3 regions of the Aeribacillus composti genome follow, and region 1 is predicted to be linked to each of the others. Evidence: riboswitches for the same ligand, from Rfam matches in the RefSeq annotation. Region 1 holds a riboswitch; each other region holds the start of a gene.
The links. A riboswitch is a leader RNA that binds a small molecule or an ion and turns the genes downstream of it on or off. The one in region 1 is predicted to bind cobalamin.
Positions count from the first base shown of each region.

Region 2: linked by a shared signal. The riboswitch ahead of RI196_RS14575 (ribonucleoside-diphosphate reductase subunit alpha) and the one ahead of metE (5-methyltetrahydropteroyltriglutamate--homocysteine S-methyltransferase) in region 1 are both predicted to bind cobalamin.
Region 3: linked by a shared signal. The riboswitch ahead of RI196_RS06620 (ABC transporter substrate-binding protein) and the one ahead of metE (5-methyltetrahydropteroyltriglutamate--homocysteine S-methyltransferase) in region 1 are both predicted to bind cobalamin.

Region 1 covers NZ_CP134501.1:3,696,346-3,702,784, reverse strand. The annotation lists gene metE (5-methyltetrahydropteroyltriglutamate--homocysteine S-methyltransferase) at 1-1,369, opposite strand, end outside; cobalamin riboswitch at 1,508-1,707, opposite strand; gene nfsA (oxygen-insensitive NADPH nitroreductase) at 2,106-2,855, shown strand; gene qoxA (cytochrome aa3 quinol oxidase subunit II) at 3,343-4,308, shown strand; gene qoxB (cytochrome aa3 quinol oxidase subunit I) at 4,377-6,272, shown strand; gene qoxC (cytochrome aa3 quinol oxidase subunit III) at 6,274-6,439, shown strand, end outside.
Region 2 covers NZ_CP134501.1:2,991,768-2,998,206, forward strand. The annotation lists gene RI196_RS14565 (globin-coupled sensor protein) at 61-1,350, opposite strand; gene RI196_RS14570 (Hsp20/alpha crystallin family protein) at 1,693-2,133, shown strand; cobalamin riboswitch at 2,266-2,444, shown strand; gene RI196_RS14575 (ribonucleoside-diphosphate reductase subunit alpha) at 2,581-4,845, shown strand; gene RI196_RS14580 (ribonucleotide-diphosphate reductase subunit beta) at 4,858-5,901, shown strand.
Region 3 covers NZ_CP134501.1:1,331,498-1,337,936, forward strand. The annotation lists partial or broken gene RI196_RS06600 (FAD-dependent oxidoreductase) at 1-428, shown strand, start outside; gene RI196_RS06605 (DUF1540 domain-containing protein) at 1,171-1,329, shown strand; gene RI196_RS06610 (N-acetylmuramoyl-L-alanine amidase) at 1,412-2,857, opposite strand; gene RI196_RS06615 (IS701 family transposase) at 2,975-4,156, opposite strand; cobalamin riboswitch at 4,433-4,613, shown strand; gene RI196_RS06620 (ABC transporter substrate-binding protein) at 4,718-5,692, shown strand; gene RI196_RS06625 (FecCD family ABC transporter permease) at 5,655-6,439, shown strand, end outside.

The sequences.
Region 1 (6,439 bases):
CGCCTTTCCGCCATTTTAAGCGGATTTGCCGGATTTCTTTCGTCTGCGGAAAGCTTCCGATCGTAGTAGTTGGTAAAATCGGCAGATTCCATCTTTTTTTATGCAGTTTTTGCCGTTCGGTATAATCCACACGTTTCGTTGGATATGCTCCGATATTTTTGGTGGCCTCTTGAACCTTCTCATTTGTCCGAAAGGAAGAATGGATAAAATCCGTATAAGAGCGGTCATATTGTTTTAAATCATCGATCGTTCTTTTTCCTTTTGCATATTGAGCAAGTTCATTTACTTCATCCAATTTTTCATCAGCAAAGGAAAGAGCATTTTTCAATATGGACGGCAAGCTCTGTTCGTTTTGAACTGTGACAGGTACATGAAGCAAGCTGCATGAAGGCTGAATGATCAATCTATTAATATCTACATATTGCGCAAGATCATCGATTTCCTTAGCTTTTGATACTAAGGATGCTTTCCAAATGTTGCGTCCGTCGATCAAACCAGCTGCGAGAATTTTGTCTTTCGGAAAGCCGAGCGTTTTGATGTTCGACAGATTGACGCCATGATCATGTACAAAGTCCAGGCCAATTGCAGCGACAGGAAGAGACACGATTTCTTGATAATGGGTTATACTTTCAAAGTATGTTTGCAAAATGATATTTAACGAAGGAAGCGCTTTGTGGAAAGCATCGTATACCTCTTTAAACAAAGGAATCGATGAATCATCCAGCTCCTGTACAAGAATCGGCTCATCAATTTGCACCCATTTCGCACCGGCCTGAGCAAGTTCCGTCAACAATTGGACGTAAACAGGAATTAAAGCAGACAAATGTTTATGAAAATCGTGTTGATCGTATTGTTTTGCCAGCTTTAAAAAAGTAATTGGACCTAGCAAAACCGGTTTTGCTTCAATATTCAGCTCGTTTTTCGCTTCCTGAAAAAGTTCAAGCAGACGGTTCTTTACTAACGCCGGCGTTTTATTTTCAAGCTCCGGAACAATATAATGGTAGTTTGTGTTGAACCATTTGGTCATTTCCATTGCTTCTGCTTCATCAGAGCCTCTAGCCATTGCAAAATATGTTTTTAATGAAGTCGGCTCCATATGCTGGAATCTAGAAGGAATATACCCAAACATAAAAGCAGTATCGAGGACATGGTCATATAATGAAAAATCTCCGACAGGAATCAGGTCTATTCCTTTTTCCTTCTGTTTTTTCAGATTGAGAAGACGTATATCTTTTAATGTTTCCTCCAAGCTGCTTTCTGAAATGTTTCCGTTCCAAAATGATTCCAGCGCTCTTTTCCATTCTCTTCTTTCACCAATTCTTGGATAGCCAAGATTTGAACTAATTAATGTCAATAATGACACCCCCATTTGATTTGTATCTCAACACATAATAAAAACCCTCTTTTTACGCGTGAAAGAGGGAATTGTGGACTCTAACTCGTGTTGAGATACATGAAGGGCTTAAATCTCAACATGGCTTCATCACTCCTCCCTATGACGCGTAGGTGGCAGTGCATACAACAGGCAGGTCTCCTGACTTAGGATCATCGCTTTCGATCCTCCTTCCCATTTCAAAAATTGAAACAGTGGATGATGGCCAAAAGCTCCCCATCACAGTGGCGCGACCGTGTTGGAATTTCACCAATCTTCCCTTTTAAGCGCATATTGCCGACGCAATATGACGCACCTGCTGCTTGGAACACTATATGAAACTATAATTATCAGAATAGATGATTTTTTTTGTTTTTTCAATCCCTATTTTTTAGGTTCAGAAAAGTGCTGCCCTATTTTGGGAAATCAATGGACAGAAGCAGAAATTCGCATACAAATTGCGAAATGTTTATAGGGTCGTTTTTAAAATTTAATTTTTCTAATAACGTAAATTTGAAAAATTTTGTTGTTTACAATACAGGATCGTTGCAGTGAATAGTTTGAGATACGATGGTAAAATTAGATGCTTGGAGCCTTCACTGAAAAAGGAGCTGTAAAAAACGTATTTTTCAATACGAATCATTTGAAAGAGCAGCATTTTCATGTTAATACTTGGATTGGAAGAAGTGTGATTTTTCAAAAAATAAGTGAGATCATAGAAAGGATGATTATGTTGAACGATATTATCAAAACCATTTTAAATCACCGTTCCGTTCGTCATTTTGAGGATCGGCCTTTGACAGATGAGCAAATCCGATTAATTGTCGAATGCGCCCAAGCCGCTTCAACTTCAAGTTACATGCAAGCCTATTCCATTATCGGGGTGAAAAATATACAAACGAAAAAAAAGCTCGCTGAACTGGCAGGAAACCAAGCTTACGTAGAGAAGAGCGGACATTTATTTATTTTTTGCGCTGATTTGCACCGTCATGAAGTCATTGGTGAAATGGAAGGCAAAAATGTAGAAGATTCATTGAGGAGCACTGAAAAATTTATGGTAGCTCTCATTGATGCTGCACTGGCCGCTCAAAATGCTGCGTTGGCGGCTGAGTCAATGGGACTCGGCATTTGCTACATCGGAGGCATCCGCAATAATTTAGAAGAAGTATCGAGGCTGTTGAAAATTCCAAACAAGGTCATCCCTCTTTTTGCATTAACTGTCGGCTACCCTGCAAAAGAAACGGCGAAAAAACCAAGAATACCTTTTGAGCATATTTATCATGAGGAAGAATATAAGCAAGATCAAGAAGCATATGTGCGCGAGCTTGAACAATATAATGAAATAGTATCCAATTATTATGATCAGCGAACAAACGGGATTCGCAAAGATACTTGGACTGGTCAAATGGCTCGCATGCTTTCGAATCCGACAAGAATGTACATGAAGCAATTTGTTCAGAAAAAAGGATTGAATTTAAACTAAAGCTTCAGCTCCTATCTCGATTTTATGAAGATAGGAGCTTTATTTTTGAACAGAAAATTGTATGTAAGTCATTTATCCGAACTCTTCCTTTCAGCATGAATTTGTTTATTTTTCCCCTGACTCGGCTGCTAACTCATTTTGCTTATTTCCTCACTTGGCAAATTTAGAATGATACATCGGTTCAAGAAAACAGATGAAAACGTCATTTTTCAGCTTCTTCATGTACATCCCTCGAAAATACATTCCCATCAGCTTTTATTTGGAAAATATAGAGAAGATTCCCTGAAAAAACGGAATTTCTCTATATTGTGTCAGATTCGTGGCAAAAATTTTACAAAAAATTTATCGTTTCTTGACTGTTTTTTGAATTAAAGTTTATTTCGATAAAAATGTGATAAAGTTCATTTACAACTCAATTATTTTTTGAATCGATTAAGTCGGTTTTTTATGAAAATTTAAAACATTTCTGATTTGAGAGGGATCGAAAATGCCGGCACAACAACAAAAATGGTTGAACTTGTTTATGAAGGTTTTACCACTGTCATTACTTTTTTTGTTGACAGGTTGCAGTGAACGCTTTGTTTTATTAAATCCGAAAGGACCTGTTGCAGAGGTTCAAAAGGATTTAATCCTTTGGTCAATTTGGTTTATGCTGTTTATTATTGTTGTCATCTTTGTGCTGTTTGCCATTATTTTATGGAAATACAGGGAGAGACCAGAAAATCTTGATTATGAGCCTCCTGACCAGCACGGAAATACACTTCTGGAAATCATTTGGACAGCTATTCCTGTGTTGATTGTCATTGCATTGGCGATACCAACGATTAAGGCGACTTTTGAGCTTGAAAAACCGCCGAAGGAATCTAGAGGGGTTGAACCAATTGTAATTCATGCGACAGCAGCCGATTGGAAATGGATTTTCAGCTATCCGGAGGAAAATATTGAAACAGTCAATTATGTCAACATTCCAAAAGATGTTCCAGTTGAATTTAAATTGACAGCTGTCGGCGGGATGAGCGCTTTATGGATTCCAGAGCTGGGCGGACAAAAATATAATATGGCTGGAATGGGAATGACTCTTTATTTGCAGGCTGATCATGTCGGTACGTTTAAAGGGCGGAATTCAAATTTTACAGGAGAAGGATTTGCCCATCAAACATTTGATGTGAACGCAATGGAAAAAGAAGATTTTTATAAATGGGTGAAAGAAACACAAGCATCAGCTCCATTGCTGACGAAAAAACAATTTAACGAAATCATCCAAGTCGGAGTTTTAAAAGATAAATTGACTTTTTCTGGAACACATTTGGCGTGGGTTGATTTTGCGAAACCAGGTGAGCATTTAGACAATATCCCTGCAAAAGAAAAGCACGGTACCATAAAATTGGAGGAAGTTGAATCTGATCATCATGATAATCGTGAACATGAAAGCCATCAGCACGAAGGACATTAATCGGAAGGAAGGAGGAACGTGCTGTGAAATGGGATGAATTTTTCGTTACCGGCGAACCCCTTATATATATGGCGGATGCAGCCATTGTATTAACAATTATTGGTATCGTTTTTGTATTAACCTATTTTAAAAAATGGAAATGGCTGTGGAAAGAGTGGCTAACGACTGTTGACCATAAAAAAATAGGGATTATGTATATTATTTCCGCCGTATTAATGCTATTCCGAGGGGGCGTAGACGCACTTTTAATGCGCGCCCAATTGACAGTGCCAAATAATACGTTTTTAGATTCACAGCATTATAATGAAATTTTCACTACACATGGAACCATTATGATTTTATTTATGGCAATGCCGTTCATATTCGGGATCATGAACATTGCAGTTCCTCTCCAAATTGGAGCTAGAGATGTGGCGTTCCCGTATTTGAATGCACTCAGCTTCTGGACGTTTTTCTTTGGCGCCTTGCTGTTCAACATTTCATTTGTGATCGGCGGCTCACCGGATGCAGGGTGGACGGCATACATGCCTCTTGCTGGAAATGAACTCAGCCCGGGGCCGGGCCAAAATTATTATTTATTAGGATTGCAAATTTCAGGGATCGGTTCATTAATCTCCGGTATTAATTTCATTGTAACGATTCTAAAAATGAGAGCTCCTGGAATGACTTTAATGCGCATGCCGATGTTTACATGGGCAACGCTTATTACGTCTATATTGGTTGTTTTCGCTTTTCCGGTATTGACGGTTGCTTTAGCATTAATGACATTGGACAGAATATTTGGCACTCACTTTTTTACGCTTTCAGGCGATGGAGTGCCAATGCATTGGGCGAACCTGTTCTGGATTTGGGGGCACCCGGAAGTGTATATTGCCATTTTGCCAGCGTTTGGGGTTTTTTCAGAAGTTGTCTCAACGTTTGCAAGAAAACGTCTTTTCGGTTATACAGCCATGGTTTGGTCCATGGTGGCGATTTCTGTATTAAGTATGCTCGTTTGGGTGCACCACTTTTTCACAATGGGTTCAGGAGCCCCGGTTAATGCATTTTTCTCTGTATCGACGATGGCGATAGCCATACCGACAGGGGTAAAAATCTTTAACTGGCTCTTCACTTTATATAAAGGTCGAATCAAATTCACATCTGCGATGCTATGGTCTTTGGCGTTTATTCCAACTTTCGTCATCGGCGGGGTTACAGGTGTGATGCTTTCGATGGCTGCGGCCGATTACCAATATCATAATACGTATTTCCTTGTAGCCCATTTTCATAATACGTTAATTTGCGGTACGGTCTTTGCTGTCTTTGCAGCGCTTCATTATTGGTATCCGAAAATGTTTGGCGTCATTTTAAATGAAAAGCTCGGCAAAATTACGTTCTGGTTTTTCGTCCTTGGCTTTAATGTATGTTTCTTGCCGCAATATGTTTTAGGATTTATGGGCATGCCAAGAAGAATTTACACATATCCGGCAGATGCCGGCTGGACGGAATTAAACGTCATTTCGACTATTGGCGCAGTTATGATGGGAATCGGCTTTATCTTCCTGTGTATTAATGTTGTGTACACGTACTTTAAAGGCGAGCGTGACCTCACGGGAGATCCTTGGGATGGCCGGACGCTGGAATGGTCTATTCCGTCGCCTGCACCGCATTACAACTTTGCCGTAACACCGCAGGTAAAAGGTCTTGACGCTTGGTGGATGATGAAGAAGGAACGGAAAGAAGGAAAAGAAGAAGAGGAGCCGGAATATAAACCAATCCATATGCCATCAAATTCGGGGCGGCCTTTCATCATGTCGATCTTCTTCTTTATAGCCGGCTTCGGTTTAGTTTTCGAATGGATGCCGGTTGCGATCATCGGATTGATCGGCGTTATCATTTGCATGATTTTGCGCTCTTTTGAATATGATGATGGATACTATGTGCCGGTCGAAGAAATTAAACAGACGGAAGCAGGGAGGGAGTAACATGTCGGAAATTGCTCCAAAACAATCGAATCTTCCACTTGAGTATTCAACGAAACAAAATCAATTAAATATTTTAGGTTTTTGGATTTTTCTCGGGGCAGAGCTTGCCCTGTTTGCCACCCTCTTTGCTACGTATCTTGTGCTCGTCTCCAGAACAGCGGGCGGAC
Region 2 (6,439 bases), 700 kb from region 1:
AATAAAAACCCCATCTCTCCTAAGTTCGGAATGATGGGGCTCAAGCGTCTGAAAAAGAATTTATATATGATTGGCCAGCTTTTTTAAATGTTCTGAAGTCTCATTGATTTGCGCAATGAAATTTGTTATATCATCAATGATTTCAGCAAAGTTTTCGAGTTCATTTTTCGTCTTTTCAGTTTGTTCTTTATTTTTGTCGAAGGCATACAAAATATTGTCGAAGAATTGGTTCATCTCTTTCATTCTTTGCGAACCATTGCTTGTAAGCTCTGTTACTTCCACAATAGATGAAGCGGTATCGTTAATTTTCGCTCTGATTTCCTCAATTAAATTGGAAACGCCAAGCACGGAATTTTTTGTTTCTTCCGCCAGCTTTCTCACTTCACTAGCAACAACAGCGAATCCTTTCCCGTATTCCCCTGCGCGCGCCGATTCAATTGCGGCATTTAAAGCCAGCAAGTTAGTTTGTTCAGCAATAGAAGTAACAATCGAGACGACATGATTAATTTTTTCAGAAGTTTGTTCAAGCGACTTTATTTTTAAAGCAATATCATCAGTCCGTTCTTTTATATTGACCATTAAACCGGAGTGAAAATTCAAGTCTTCTCTCCTTGAACTGACCTCTGCTTCGGTTGATGCCGCTGTTTCAAAACGATCAACTGCAATTAAGGCAAATTGTTTGGATCGTTCGTTAATTTTTTGTATAGCTGAATTGGCTGATTCAATAAGATCAGCAAGACGAATGGAGGTTTGGGCGATGTTTTCATGAAGCTCCTGTTTTTCCTTTTCGATTTTTTGCCGTCTTTTTAAATACTCCTCATTATATGCTTCCAGCACAATTTGCTGTTCAAAGTTTAACATTTTTGCAATGGTGACCACCGCTTTATGATAATCTTCCTTCGATGGACACGCTTTCGCAACAACGGAAAAAATAGATTTCTGTAATTGCTGGAATGAACTCATGTACCAAATCGTATCTAATCCAATGCGGACGTGGGCTACAGCAATCCGCTTCATTCTTGTTATATCTTCATCTGTCAAGGATCCGCTAAACATAAGCAGCACATGTTTTTTCAATCTTTCCTTCTGCTTTTCGATCGAGCTGTATTTATTAATTAAGTCAATCAAAAATTGTTCTTGATGGAGAGCATCATAAAATGCATCGATAATAAACTTTATGTTTTCTTCAATCGCATCTTTTAATATAAGAGTACAAATAAGATCATCCTTTGTCAGGCCAACCATCGCTAATTGTCTTTGATATTTTTCATCAGTCACTTCAAGTTTTACTTGTTGAAGATCTACTTGTTTTTCAAAAAGTGATGGAACTTGTTTTCTTTTTTTAAACATTGGTTGATTTCCCCTTCAAAATTCATTATTAGTGTCCATTGTATATATCGGCAATTAAAAATAGATGATCAACAATTTTTTCAATTAATTTTTAAAATTTATTCAAATTCGTTAAATTCAATATTCGAAAATGAAATATTTTCTATAAAACTAAAGATTACTGTTGACGAAAAACATGTTTAAAGGCGATTATAAATAGTAAAAATCTGAAAGAGCTCTATTCCGAAATAACTTTGGATACACCGGACATTGAAAACAATAATTGGAATTTTGCTTTATGTATATTTCTCTTCCCAACACAAATAATATTTTCTGTAAAAAAATCAAAGGAGGAACAATCATATGGCTCTCATTCCTTACGATCCTTTTTCTGAGATCAACCAATTTAGACGAAACATGAATCGCGTTTTTTCTGAAAGCTTCCCGCATTTTTTTGAAAACTTTGAGACTATGAATACCCCCCGGCTTGATATTCATGAAACTGCTAATGAAGTAATTGTTACGTGTGATTTGCCCGGCCTTGAAAAAAAGGAAGACGTTGACATTCATCTTGATCGCAACGTTCTTACGATCAGCGGCACAATTCAAAGAAGCAAAGAAGTAAAGGAAGAAGAAATGCATAGACGCGAACGGTTTGTCGGGCGGTTTCACCGCGCTGTTGCATTGCCGGCAAATGTAAAAGAAGAAGAAGTGAGCGCGACATATAAAAATGGCGTTTTGGAAATCCGTATTCCAAAACAAACCGAAAACAACAAAAAGAAAATTGATATTCAGTTTCATTAATTGTTTCGTGAGGTTGCAAAATTTCAATCAGCCTCACTTTTTTATTGCAATTTTCGCCAAGTACGATTATGATGAATATATAACATCAAAATCTATATATTGTGTAATAAAAAACAATTAAATACTATATATTGAAAACCTAACGACAAAGGTGCTGTTTTCAGCTTAAAAGGGAATCCGGTGAGAATCCGGAACTGTCCCCGCAACTGTGAGTGCTACGAAATGAATAATCCACTGTACGTTTCGTATGGGAAGGATTCAAAGTAGGATGAAGCACGAGTCAGGAGACCTGCCTTTGTCCGAACGTTTCTAATTCTTCGGGGGTTGGGAAGATGAAACGATGGTTTGAATGGAGTAGTTTCGCCTTGTAAACTGCCTCCTTTTTAATCATCGTTTGATCCGCTCAGCTTCCTGAGCGGTTTTTTATTTTGATAAGGAGGATGTTTGATGAATATTACGAAAGCATTAAATCTATACGAGGTTTTTCAAAATCATTTTAACAGGAGCGATTTGGAACTTTATCTAAGGCAGCTTGAAGAAAAGTTTCCGTCCCTTTCCTTTCATGAATACAGCGAAAGAGTGCTGACAACCTTACAATACCAGCAGATTGATGATCTTGAAAAATTTACAAACCTGCTGATTATTGAAGCTTTAGCAAACATTTCGGAAAGTGAGCCGGATTGGACTTTTTTAGCTGCACACGTATTTCTTGAAAAAATTTACCATGAAGCGAGCCAAAACAGAAATTACAACCAACCGGGCTACGGCGATTTTTATTTGTTAATCGAAACATTAACCGATCTTGGAATCTACAGCCCTCTTTTGCTAGAGCATTATTCAAAAGAGGAAATTATGGAGCTGGGAAATGCCATTGATCCTGAGAAGGACAAGCTGTTTACATACATCGGATTAAGGACCCTTTACGACCGGTATTTAGCTAAAGATTTTCATAAACGAACATTTGAGCTTCCACAGGAACGTTTTATGATCATCGCTATGACGTTAATGATGAAAGAGCATCCATCCAAACGTTTGCATCTTGTAAAGGAAGCGTATTGGGCATTGAGCCATTTATATATGACGGTTGCAACACCGACATTGGCTAATGCAGGAAAATCAGTCGGTCAGCTTTCAAGCTGCTTTATTGATACGGTAGACGACAGCCTTCAAGGCATTTATGATTCGAACACTGATATTGCCAATGTTTCTAAAAGCGGCGGAGGCATTGGAGTGTATTTGGGGAAAATCAGAAGCCGCGGAAGCGATATCCGGGGGTTCAAAGGAGTTTCATCAGGTGTCATTCCTTGGATGAAGCAATTAAATAATACGGCGGTGAGCGTCGACCAGCTCGGCCAAAGAAAAGGAGCAATTGCCGTTTATTTGGATGTTTGGCATAAAGATATTTTCGCTTTCCTTGATGCAAAATTAAATAACGGAGATGAACGGCTGCGCACCCATGATTTATTTACAGGTGTATGCATTCCTGATCTATTTATGGAACAAGTTGAAAAGCGCGGAGACTGGTATTTGTTCGATCCCCACGAAGTTCGCAAAGTCATGGGATTCAATCTGGAAGATTTTTATGATGAAGAAAAAGGTAACGGCAGCTTTCGGGAAAAATATTTTGAGTGTGTGAATCATCCATCCTTATCTAAAGAAAAAGTGCCTGCGATTGAAATAATGAAACGGATTATGATCAGCCAGCTTGAAACGGGAACGCCTTTTATGTTTTATCGTGATGAAGTGAATCGGAAAAACGCAAACAAGCATGCCGGCATGATTTATTGCAGCAATTTATGCACAGAGATTGCGCAAAATCAAAGCTCAACAACTGTTGAAGAACAATATGTCGAAGATGGAAAAATTGTCATTGTGAAAAAGCCCGGCGATTTCGTCGTCTGCAACCTTTCTTCCATCAATTTGGCACGGGCTGTCACTGATAATGTTCTGGAACGATTAATCCCTATTCAAGTGCGGATGCTGGACAACGTCATCGATTTAAACAGCATTCCGGTATTACAGGCGAAGCTTACAAATGAAAAATACCGTGCAATCGGTCTTGGAACGTTTGGCATGCATCATTTATTTGCACTAAAGGAAATTGCATGGGAAAGTAACGAGGCAGTCCAATTTGTCGATCAATTATATGAAAAAATTGCGTATTTAACCATTCAGTCGAGTATGGAGCTCGCAAAAGAAAAAGGCGCATACCCTCTCTTTAAAGGCTCGGAGTGGGATACGGGCCGATATTTTGAGATCCGCGGTTATACGTCAAAAAAATGGCAGGAATTAAAGGAAAAGGTGCAGACTTTTGGCATCCGCAACAGCTATTTAATGGCGGTCGCACCGAACGCATCGACCTCCATTATAGCCGGAAGCACAGCAAGCATCGATCCAATTTTCCAAAAAGTTTATTCAGAGGAAAAGAAAGACTACAAAATTCCAGTTACTGTTCCGGACTTAAATGCAAAAACGACTTGGTATTATAAATCCGCTTATTTGATCGACCAAACATGGAGCATTAAACAAAATGCGGTGCGTCAAAAACATATTGACCAGTCCATTTCGTTCAACTTTTACGTTCTAAACACGATCAAAGCGAAAGAATTGCTGGAGCTTCATTTGACTGCTTGGAAATCCGGATTGAAAACAACGTATTATGTCCGTTCGACATCAAGCGACATTTATGAATGTGAATCATGTGCAAGTTAAGGAGGAATTAATATGGAGCAAACATTAACAAAACGAGTTATTATGGATCCTGATGCACCAAACCGTTCAACAGCAATAGTGAACGGAAAATGTTCCAACGTGCTCAATTGGGATGATGTCGCCTACCCGTGGGCATATCCAAAATATAAACGGATGCTCGCAAACTTTTGGACACCTTTTGAAATCAATATGGCTCAAGATGTGAAGCAATTTCCTGAGCTTTCAGAAAGAGAACAGGACGCATTTTTAAAAATTATCGGCCTCTTAGCTTTATTAGACAGCATTCAAACCGATTATGCCGGAAAAGTTGCCGATTATATTACAGACTCGAGCATAAACGCCTTAATGATTTTGCTCGCCCAGCAGGAAGTGATTCATAACCATTCATATTCGTATATTCTCTCAAGCATCGTGCCTAAAAACGTACAGGATGAAGTATTTGAATATTGGCGGAACGAACCGGTTTTAAGGAAGCGAAATGAATTTGTCACCAACGGGTATAAAGCATTTGCAGAAAATCCGAATGTGGAGAATTTGTTGAAATCGATCGTCTTTGATGTCATACTGGAAGGTTTATTTTTCTATTCCGGTTTCGCATTCTTTTATAATTTAGCCAGAAACCAAAAGATGGTAGCCACTAGCACGATGATTAACTACATTAACCGTGATGAACAAATACACGTAGGTTTGTTTGAAAAAATTTTCAAAGCGGTGCTGAAGCAATATCCTGAATATGATACAGATGAACTGAAACAATTCGTTTCGAAAACATTTATGAAAGCAGCCGAGCTGGAAATCGAATGGGCCGGTGTAATTATCGGCAATGACATTGAAGGCCTGCATTTAAAAGATGTGGAGAGCTATATTAAATTTTATGCGAATTTCCGTGCCAATCAGCTGGGATTCGAACGTCCTTTTGAAGGCTATCGGACAAATCCTTTGAAATGGATACGGGCTTATGAAGAAGTGGACTTAGGAAAATCAGACTTCTTTGAACAAAAATCGAGACAATATACAAAAGTCAACACGATTGATAACGGCTTTGATGAGTTGTAAAAATTTACGTTCTCATGATAACGGGCAGCAGAGACTGCCCTTTTTGTTATCTGCTGCCAAACCAAAAGGAATGCTATGAAAGAATTTTTCGCAAATACTTTCTCTTAAAAGAGCTTATCCTTTTGGGGACCTAAGCATCCCATTTTTCCATACCATGGTATAATATGTGCGGAGGGGATCTATGTTAAAATCAACCTTGATCATAATGTCAATTTTGTTAGTAACAATTCATTTCGCTGTTCTATATTTTTGGATGTTTGATTGGCCAAAATTAGCTACGAAAACAGGCTTTATAAGTTGGTTTGCCTCGATTCTATTAGGCATCTTTGTATATTTTGCTTTTCAAACTTTCAGCAGATGTGACAAAGCTGCTGTCGTCATCAGAAACATATTGTTATGTTCAACTTTACTGACTATCTTTTTAGCTTGTATTGCGTTCATTATAGAAGCAATTACAAAGGCGATGCCCTAAAAAAAGAAATATAGTTTTCACGAAGATTAAGAAAATCATATTGGCTAAAAAGAGCTATGTTGTTTT
Region 3 (6,439 bases), 1.5 Mb from region 1:
TATGGGTTATGGAAATTTCTGGGTCTGATTTAATTGAAACAGGGAAAAACAAGCGGAAAAATTCGGCGCGGAGATTGTGGCAGAAAATGTGGAGACAATTGAAAAACAAGCGGAAGAGCTTGTATTCAAGACGGATAAAGGATCCTATGAAACAAAACACGTCATATTAGCTACAGGAGTTCTGACAGATTTGGCCGACAAAGTCGGATTAAAGACAAAAGACGGGACTGAACCCCGCATTAAAACAATATTTGATGTCGATGCACTAGGAAAGACAAACGTTGACGGAAATTTGGGCTGCGGGTACAGCTGCAGGTGTCAGCGTACATACGATCATCACTGCCGGCGACGGCGCCAAAGTTGCGATCAATGTTATTAGTGAGCTGAACGGCGAGCGTTACGTCGACCATGATGTTTTGAAAAAATGAATAAAAAGGAATGAGGACAAGGCATCAAGCGACTATGTCCTTTTTTATTTCATTGCAAAAGCGAACTTACCTACCAAAGCGATTCTTCTTTCTCAACAAAAGAACAAACAAATGGATACAACAGCCAACCAGCGAAGAAAGCAGCAAAAATAAGGAAATTGTGTACTGAAAAGGGAGCCCGAATGCTTGCAGCAAAAGCGGAGGCGGCACAATTGCCAAATTGATGAAACCTGTTTTTTGCCTCGATTTTCTTGAAAAATAGAGCTTTCTGCTGCATGATGGACAGAAGACGGATTGTCGAAAAGATAATAAAGCTTTATGGATCTTGCCAAATGGAATCGTTTTCCGGCAAAAACAACATGTAGTGATCGGTAATCACATTTTTGCCAAATAAAAGAAAGCCGCCGCAAATGGCGGCTTTTGTCATTCCAAATCACTAAATGAAAGTTACGGATGAGTGAAATTGCATAGCAATTGGAGGACTTGAGGCGTTTACAAATGTTTGCATTTTCTTTTTCTGAGGCACCTTTTGGTATGGAGCAGATCACCTTGCTTGTCCATCGACAAAATAAATCGAATTTTGGCTTACAATGACATGATAATCATGAATTCATTAAACAGCCAACAAAACATGCAAAAACGATTGCCTTTACGATTCGAAATATTGCCATGGACATTTCACAACCAAAACAAGTATCAAATCACTTTCCAAAGGAAAATATATAACTGGGAGGTGACAAACATGGCGCAGGACGTTTTGTGTGAGGTAAATAACTGCAAATATTGGGCGGAAGGGAATAAATGTGCAGCTGATGCCATTTATGTCGTAAGTCATTCAGGAAAAACGGCAAAAAATCAAAAGGAAACTGATTGCAAGACGTTTGAACCAGAAGCATTTTAATAAAATAGAGAGCCGGAAGTTGGCTCTCTTTGTATTTTTGATAATCTTTTCATTTTTATACAACATCTTTTTGGAATTCAGATTATATTTGTTTGCTTATGGCTGATTGAGCAGCGTTCAATTGTTGAATTGCAAACTGCAAAATGGATAGGTAAATGGATAAAATCATTTCTCCGTAACGGCTGCCGGGAACGGCCCACTTCCCATTTAAATCTTTCCAGGTCGGGGCAGAACCTCGTTCCACATAAATAAATCTGGGATCGACGAGGGGGAACCCGGCTGGAAGAGGCTTCGTTGTGGCGTATGCATATAAATGTTGAAGATGGGCAAGAACGCCTTCTCTCGGAGTGGAAAAGCTTGCTCCTGTAACATTTGGACCGGTAGCTCCGATTCCGGCAAAATTGTTTTGATTGCGATTGACTACTCCCGTAAAACGGAAATAGTTCGTTTCATGAATTGCTTGTGCAAATGCGATGTCGCCGCGAATTCCGTAGGATTTGCTTAATTGTTCATACAAATCGCCCAGCTGAGGTGCGCTAGGATTTGTTTTTTCTACATATAAATCCAAGATTGTTCCCGATACGAGCGTTTCCCCTAAAATAGGGATATCCCTTGAATCGGGAGAAGGGGTTTTCGGTTGAGGTGTTGATGAACGGGATGAATCTGTCTTTTGGCCTGATTGTGCCGTTCCTTGTTCTGCAGGGGTTAATATAAATGCATCCTTGTATCCTAATTGAACAAGCCTTGCCAACTGGTCTTTTGCATTTTGCAAATTTTTAAATGCTCCTGTTTGAACGCGGAAATAACTTGCTCCGTCCACCATCGCAGCGGAAAGGAAACTATCAACATTTTTTCCTTTCAGTTCATTTATCAGCTTTTCTGCATTTTCTCGGTTTTTAAAGGAACCGGCAATGACTTTGTACATCCTGCTGCCTGCAGCGGGCGATGGCTGCGGAGTTGGGGTGGTGCGTGTCGACTTTCTGGGCAAATTAAGCGCTTTTCCGATTCCATCGGCTAAGCTTGCTGCATAGTCGCTCATAAAGTCAGACGATGTTAAAAGTTTGATGTCATTCGAATGGTCAATAAACAATGTTTCCAAAAGAACCGCAGGCATTTTTGTTTCTCTTAATACGTGAAAATTGGCGCTTTTTTTGCCCCGATCCTTTACGCTATATTTCGGACCGATGACGCTCATAATTTGATCATGGATGACGGACCGGTATTGGATCGTTCTTGGAGAGGCCCCTCCGTTATAAACATAGCTTTCAAAACCTGTTCCTCCGCCGGCATTAATATGAATGGAACAGAAAAAATCAACATTCTCTCGATTAGCCATGGATGATCTTTCTGACAAACCGACTGTTCGATCGTCTGTGCGCGTCATGAGCACGTTGACTTGGTAATGTTCAAGTAAATGTTGTCTTGCCAAGAGGGCAATAGTCAACGTAAAATCTTCTTCCTCATAATTTCTATAGGTTGCGCCGGGATCGCTTCCTCCGTGGCCAGGGTCTAAAAGAACGGTTGTCACTGCAATATCCTCCTTCGTTTTCAAACATCCAATTCGCTTGTCTGCAAATATTTTACTGTAGTTGAGCAATTTTCATTACAATAATTACCATGTAAAAAGAGACAAACGGAGTACCCCTTATGCCACATGAAGCTGTTTTTTAACGACATCAATGGGAATATCTTGTTTCGCTGCATCGTAAATAAACTCCACGAGGCTATGTCCTTTCTTCTTTCGAAGGAAGTCAAGCCCGGTAGAGAAATCGCTGTTGGATTCGACCATACTGTACACATAAGCGAGTTGCACCAAGATCCAATACCGTTTCACCGCCCGACGTTGACGAACGCGGTACCCATCGAGCTTCAGCTGGTCTTTCGCTTGTCGAAAAAAGCATTCGATCGACCAACGCTGGGCATAGTAGCGCAAGATCTCTTCATCGCTTAGCTCCCGGTCGGTGCTCAAGACGCAGTGAAGATGTTCAGGTGTCATCGGCTGATCGGCTTTCCAAGCCAACAACACAACGGCATCATCGAGACCTTTCAGCGCTCCCTCGTAGCGATACACGCGATAACGCTCTTCTCCCACCGTGACGAGATGGGTGTCGTTCGGTTCGATATAGCGGGCAAACTGTTTGGCTTGGATGGCGATGCCTTTTGGATAAAGAACCCGATTCGTCTTGAGCATCGCAATGACGTGGAATCCTTTTTTCAGGCAGGCTTCCACGAGTGTTTTCGATGGGTACCAAGAATCCATCAGCACATAAACAGAACCGTGCACATCCAAAGAAGAAAGCATCTCGATGGCCCATTGACCCTTGCTTTTCCCATCCGCCTTGTCGTAGAGGCGAAACGCAAAGGGAAAGGCTTGCGTCATCGTATGAACCATGAGCCAGACGAGAGAGTGTCCCCAAATCGACTTTTTGTCCGCGTGAGAATAATGCCAATTACACCCTTCAATAGCGTGTTTCGCCTGTGACGAAGGCTTCGTTTTTCGGCAGATCGTATCATCGATCGAAACAAAAATGGGGTGATTCTTTCGCTTGGCCGTTCGTTCCACATGACGAAGCATCCACTGCTGGAGTTTGCGAAGCAAGATTTCTTCATCCCAAGGGCTTTTCGTGAAAAAATGGCTCAGTGTCGTTCGATGGTTGGGATGAAAGCTCTCATGATGCAGATCGGTCAAGGTTCCCACAAATCCTTTCGTTGTCAGCGCATCGATAATATGAACGAGATGCTTCATGACCGGCTTAGAGAAATAAAGGGCCAGCCCCAACATTGCGAAAAACTTGTCGATTCCTTGGTGATGTGGTAGTCTATTCATGAGACATGAACCTCCTTGAGAATGGTTTGGTGACACATCTATTCTAATCAAGGAATCGGGTTCATGTCTCCTTTTTTGTTCGGATGTAAATTTATGTTAGTGAATTTGCTCATCTACAGTATTTTATTCAAGTAATGGAAAGGAAGTTCAAAAAAATTTTATTTTTAGCGAAAACTGTATCGAAATCCAAAACATTTAGGTCAATTTGTCGATTTTTTGCATTTTCTTCCTACCAGAATTCAATCAAATCATGTATAATACATTTCGTCATAACATTATACCAAAAAGCAAACAGGTGCCGGCACATAGCTGCCAGCTTAAAAGGGAAGTTTGGTGAAAATCCAACGCGGTCCCGCCACTGTGAATGGGAGCAACCTGGGAAAACCACTGTTTCAACGGGAAGGTCCAGGAAGCGATGACCATGAGCCAGGAGACCTGCCTGTTTGAGCACACCTAAAACCCTACGCGGATAGGGAGGTGTTTGAAAACAATACATATGTACGTTTTCAGACATCTTCTTATCGAATTCAAGAAGATGTTTTTTATTGGAGGAGGAAAATGATGAAAAAACTATCTGCACTATTTTTAGCCTTATTACTTCTATTTGGAATTGCGGCTGGATGCGGCCAACAAAATACATCAGAGCCGTCTGAAAACAAAAGCAATCAAAAGACGGAAGAGACGGCTTCACAATTTCCGGTGAAGGTCAAGGACGGTTTAGGAAATGAGGTGACGGTAAACGAAAAACCGGAGCGGATTGTTTCGCTAATTCCAAGCAATACTGAAATTGCCTATGCTTTAGGGTTGGGTGAACAAATTGTCGGTGTAAGTGATAATGACAACTATCCGGAAGATGTTCAAAACAAAGAAAAGGTTGGCGGGATGGAATTTAATGTTGAAAAAATTATTTCTTTAAAACCGGATCTTGTTTTAGCGCATGCTTCCAGCGCCCATAACTCGCAGGAAGGGCTGAAGCAGCTGAAAGATGCGGGAATAAATGTTTTTGTAGTCGAAGATGCCCAATCATTTGATAAAGTGTATGACTCCATCCAGACAATCGGCAAAATTACAGGGACAAGTGACAAAGCCGAAGATATTGTGGCTGAGATGAAAACGAAACTGGCGGATATTCAAGAAAAAGGAAAAACGATTCCGGATGATCAAAAAGTGTCTGTTTTTGTCGAAGTGAATCCCGCACCACAAATCTATACGACTGGAAAAGGAACGTTTATGGATGAAATGCTAACGATCATTGGAGCAAAAAATGCAGCGGGCGATCAAGAAGGCTGGCCGCAAATGACGGAAGAAGCCGTTGTAAAACTGAACCCAGACGTCATTGTGACGACATACGGCTATTACGTCGATAAAGCTGTTGACCAGGTGTTGGCACGCAAAGGATGGGAAAATGTATCAGCGGTGAAAAATAAACGGGTTTACGATGTGCATTCCGACTTGGTGAGCCGCCCAGGCCCAAGATTGGTTGAAGGAGTAGAAGAACTTGCGAAAGCAATTTATCCGGATGTCTACAAAAAATAAACATGTGGTCGCCTATACGGCGACCGCTTGTTTTCTTATTTTTTCCGTCTTTTTAGGAATTTCTATCGGAACGTTTCACATCACGTTTAAGGATATTTTCCAAATAATTTTCAATCAACTGTTTCATACTGGTTTGGCGCCGGACATTGATGAAAGCATGAAAAGCATTGTGCTTGATATTCGACTTCCTCGTGTCGTTTTAGCCGGACTTGTCGGAGCCTCGCTTGCAATGGCGGGGGCTTGTTATCAAGGGCTTTTGCAAAACCCTTTGGCAGATCCTTATACGCTCGGTGTTTCATCAGGTTCTTCTTTAGGTGCTGTACTTGTTCTTTTTTTCGGCATTCAAATTCCTTTTTTCGGCTCATTCACTTTGCCGGTTGTCAGCATTTTTACGGGTTTTTTAACGATTTTGGCTGTGATTTTGTTCGCCAATTTCATTGAAAAAACGATGAGGATTGAAACCATTGTGCTGACCGGAATTATTTTAAGTTCCTTTTTAAGTGCTTTCATTTCGTTGATGATTGCCCTGACAGGAGAAGAATTGCGACAAATTGTCAACTGGCTGTTAGGAAGCGTTGCGATGCGCGGCTGGGGATACGTTTTGATGCTTTTGCCGTTTTTTTTAATCGGGTCCATTTTGATTTTTGTAAACGGAACAGAATTAAACGCTCTGTCCTTTGGCGAAGAAAAGGCGAAGCAGCTTGGGGTCCATGTAAAAAGGAGAAAGCTGTTTATTTTAGCATCATC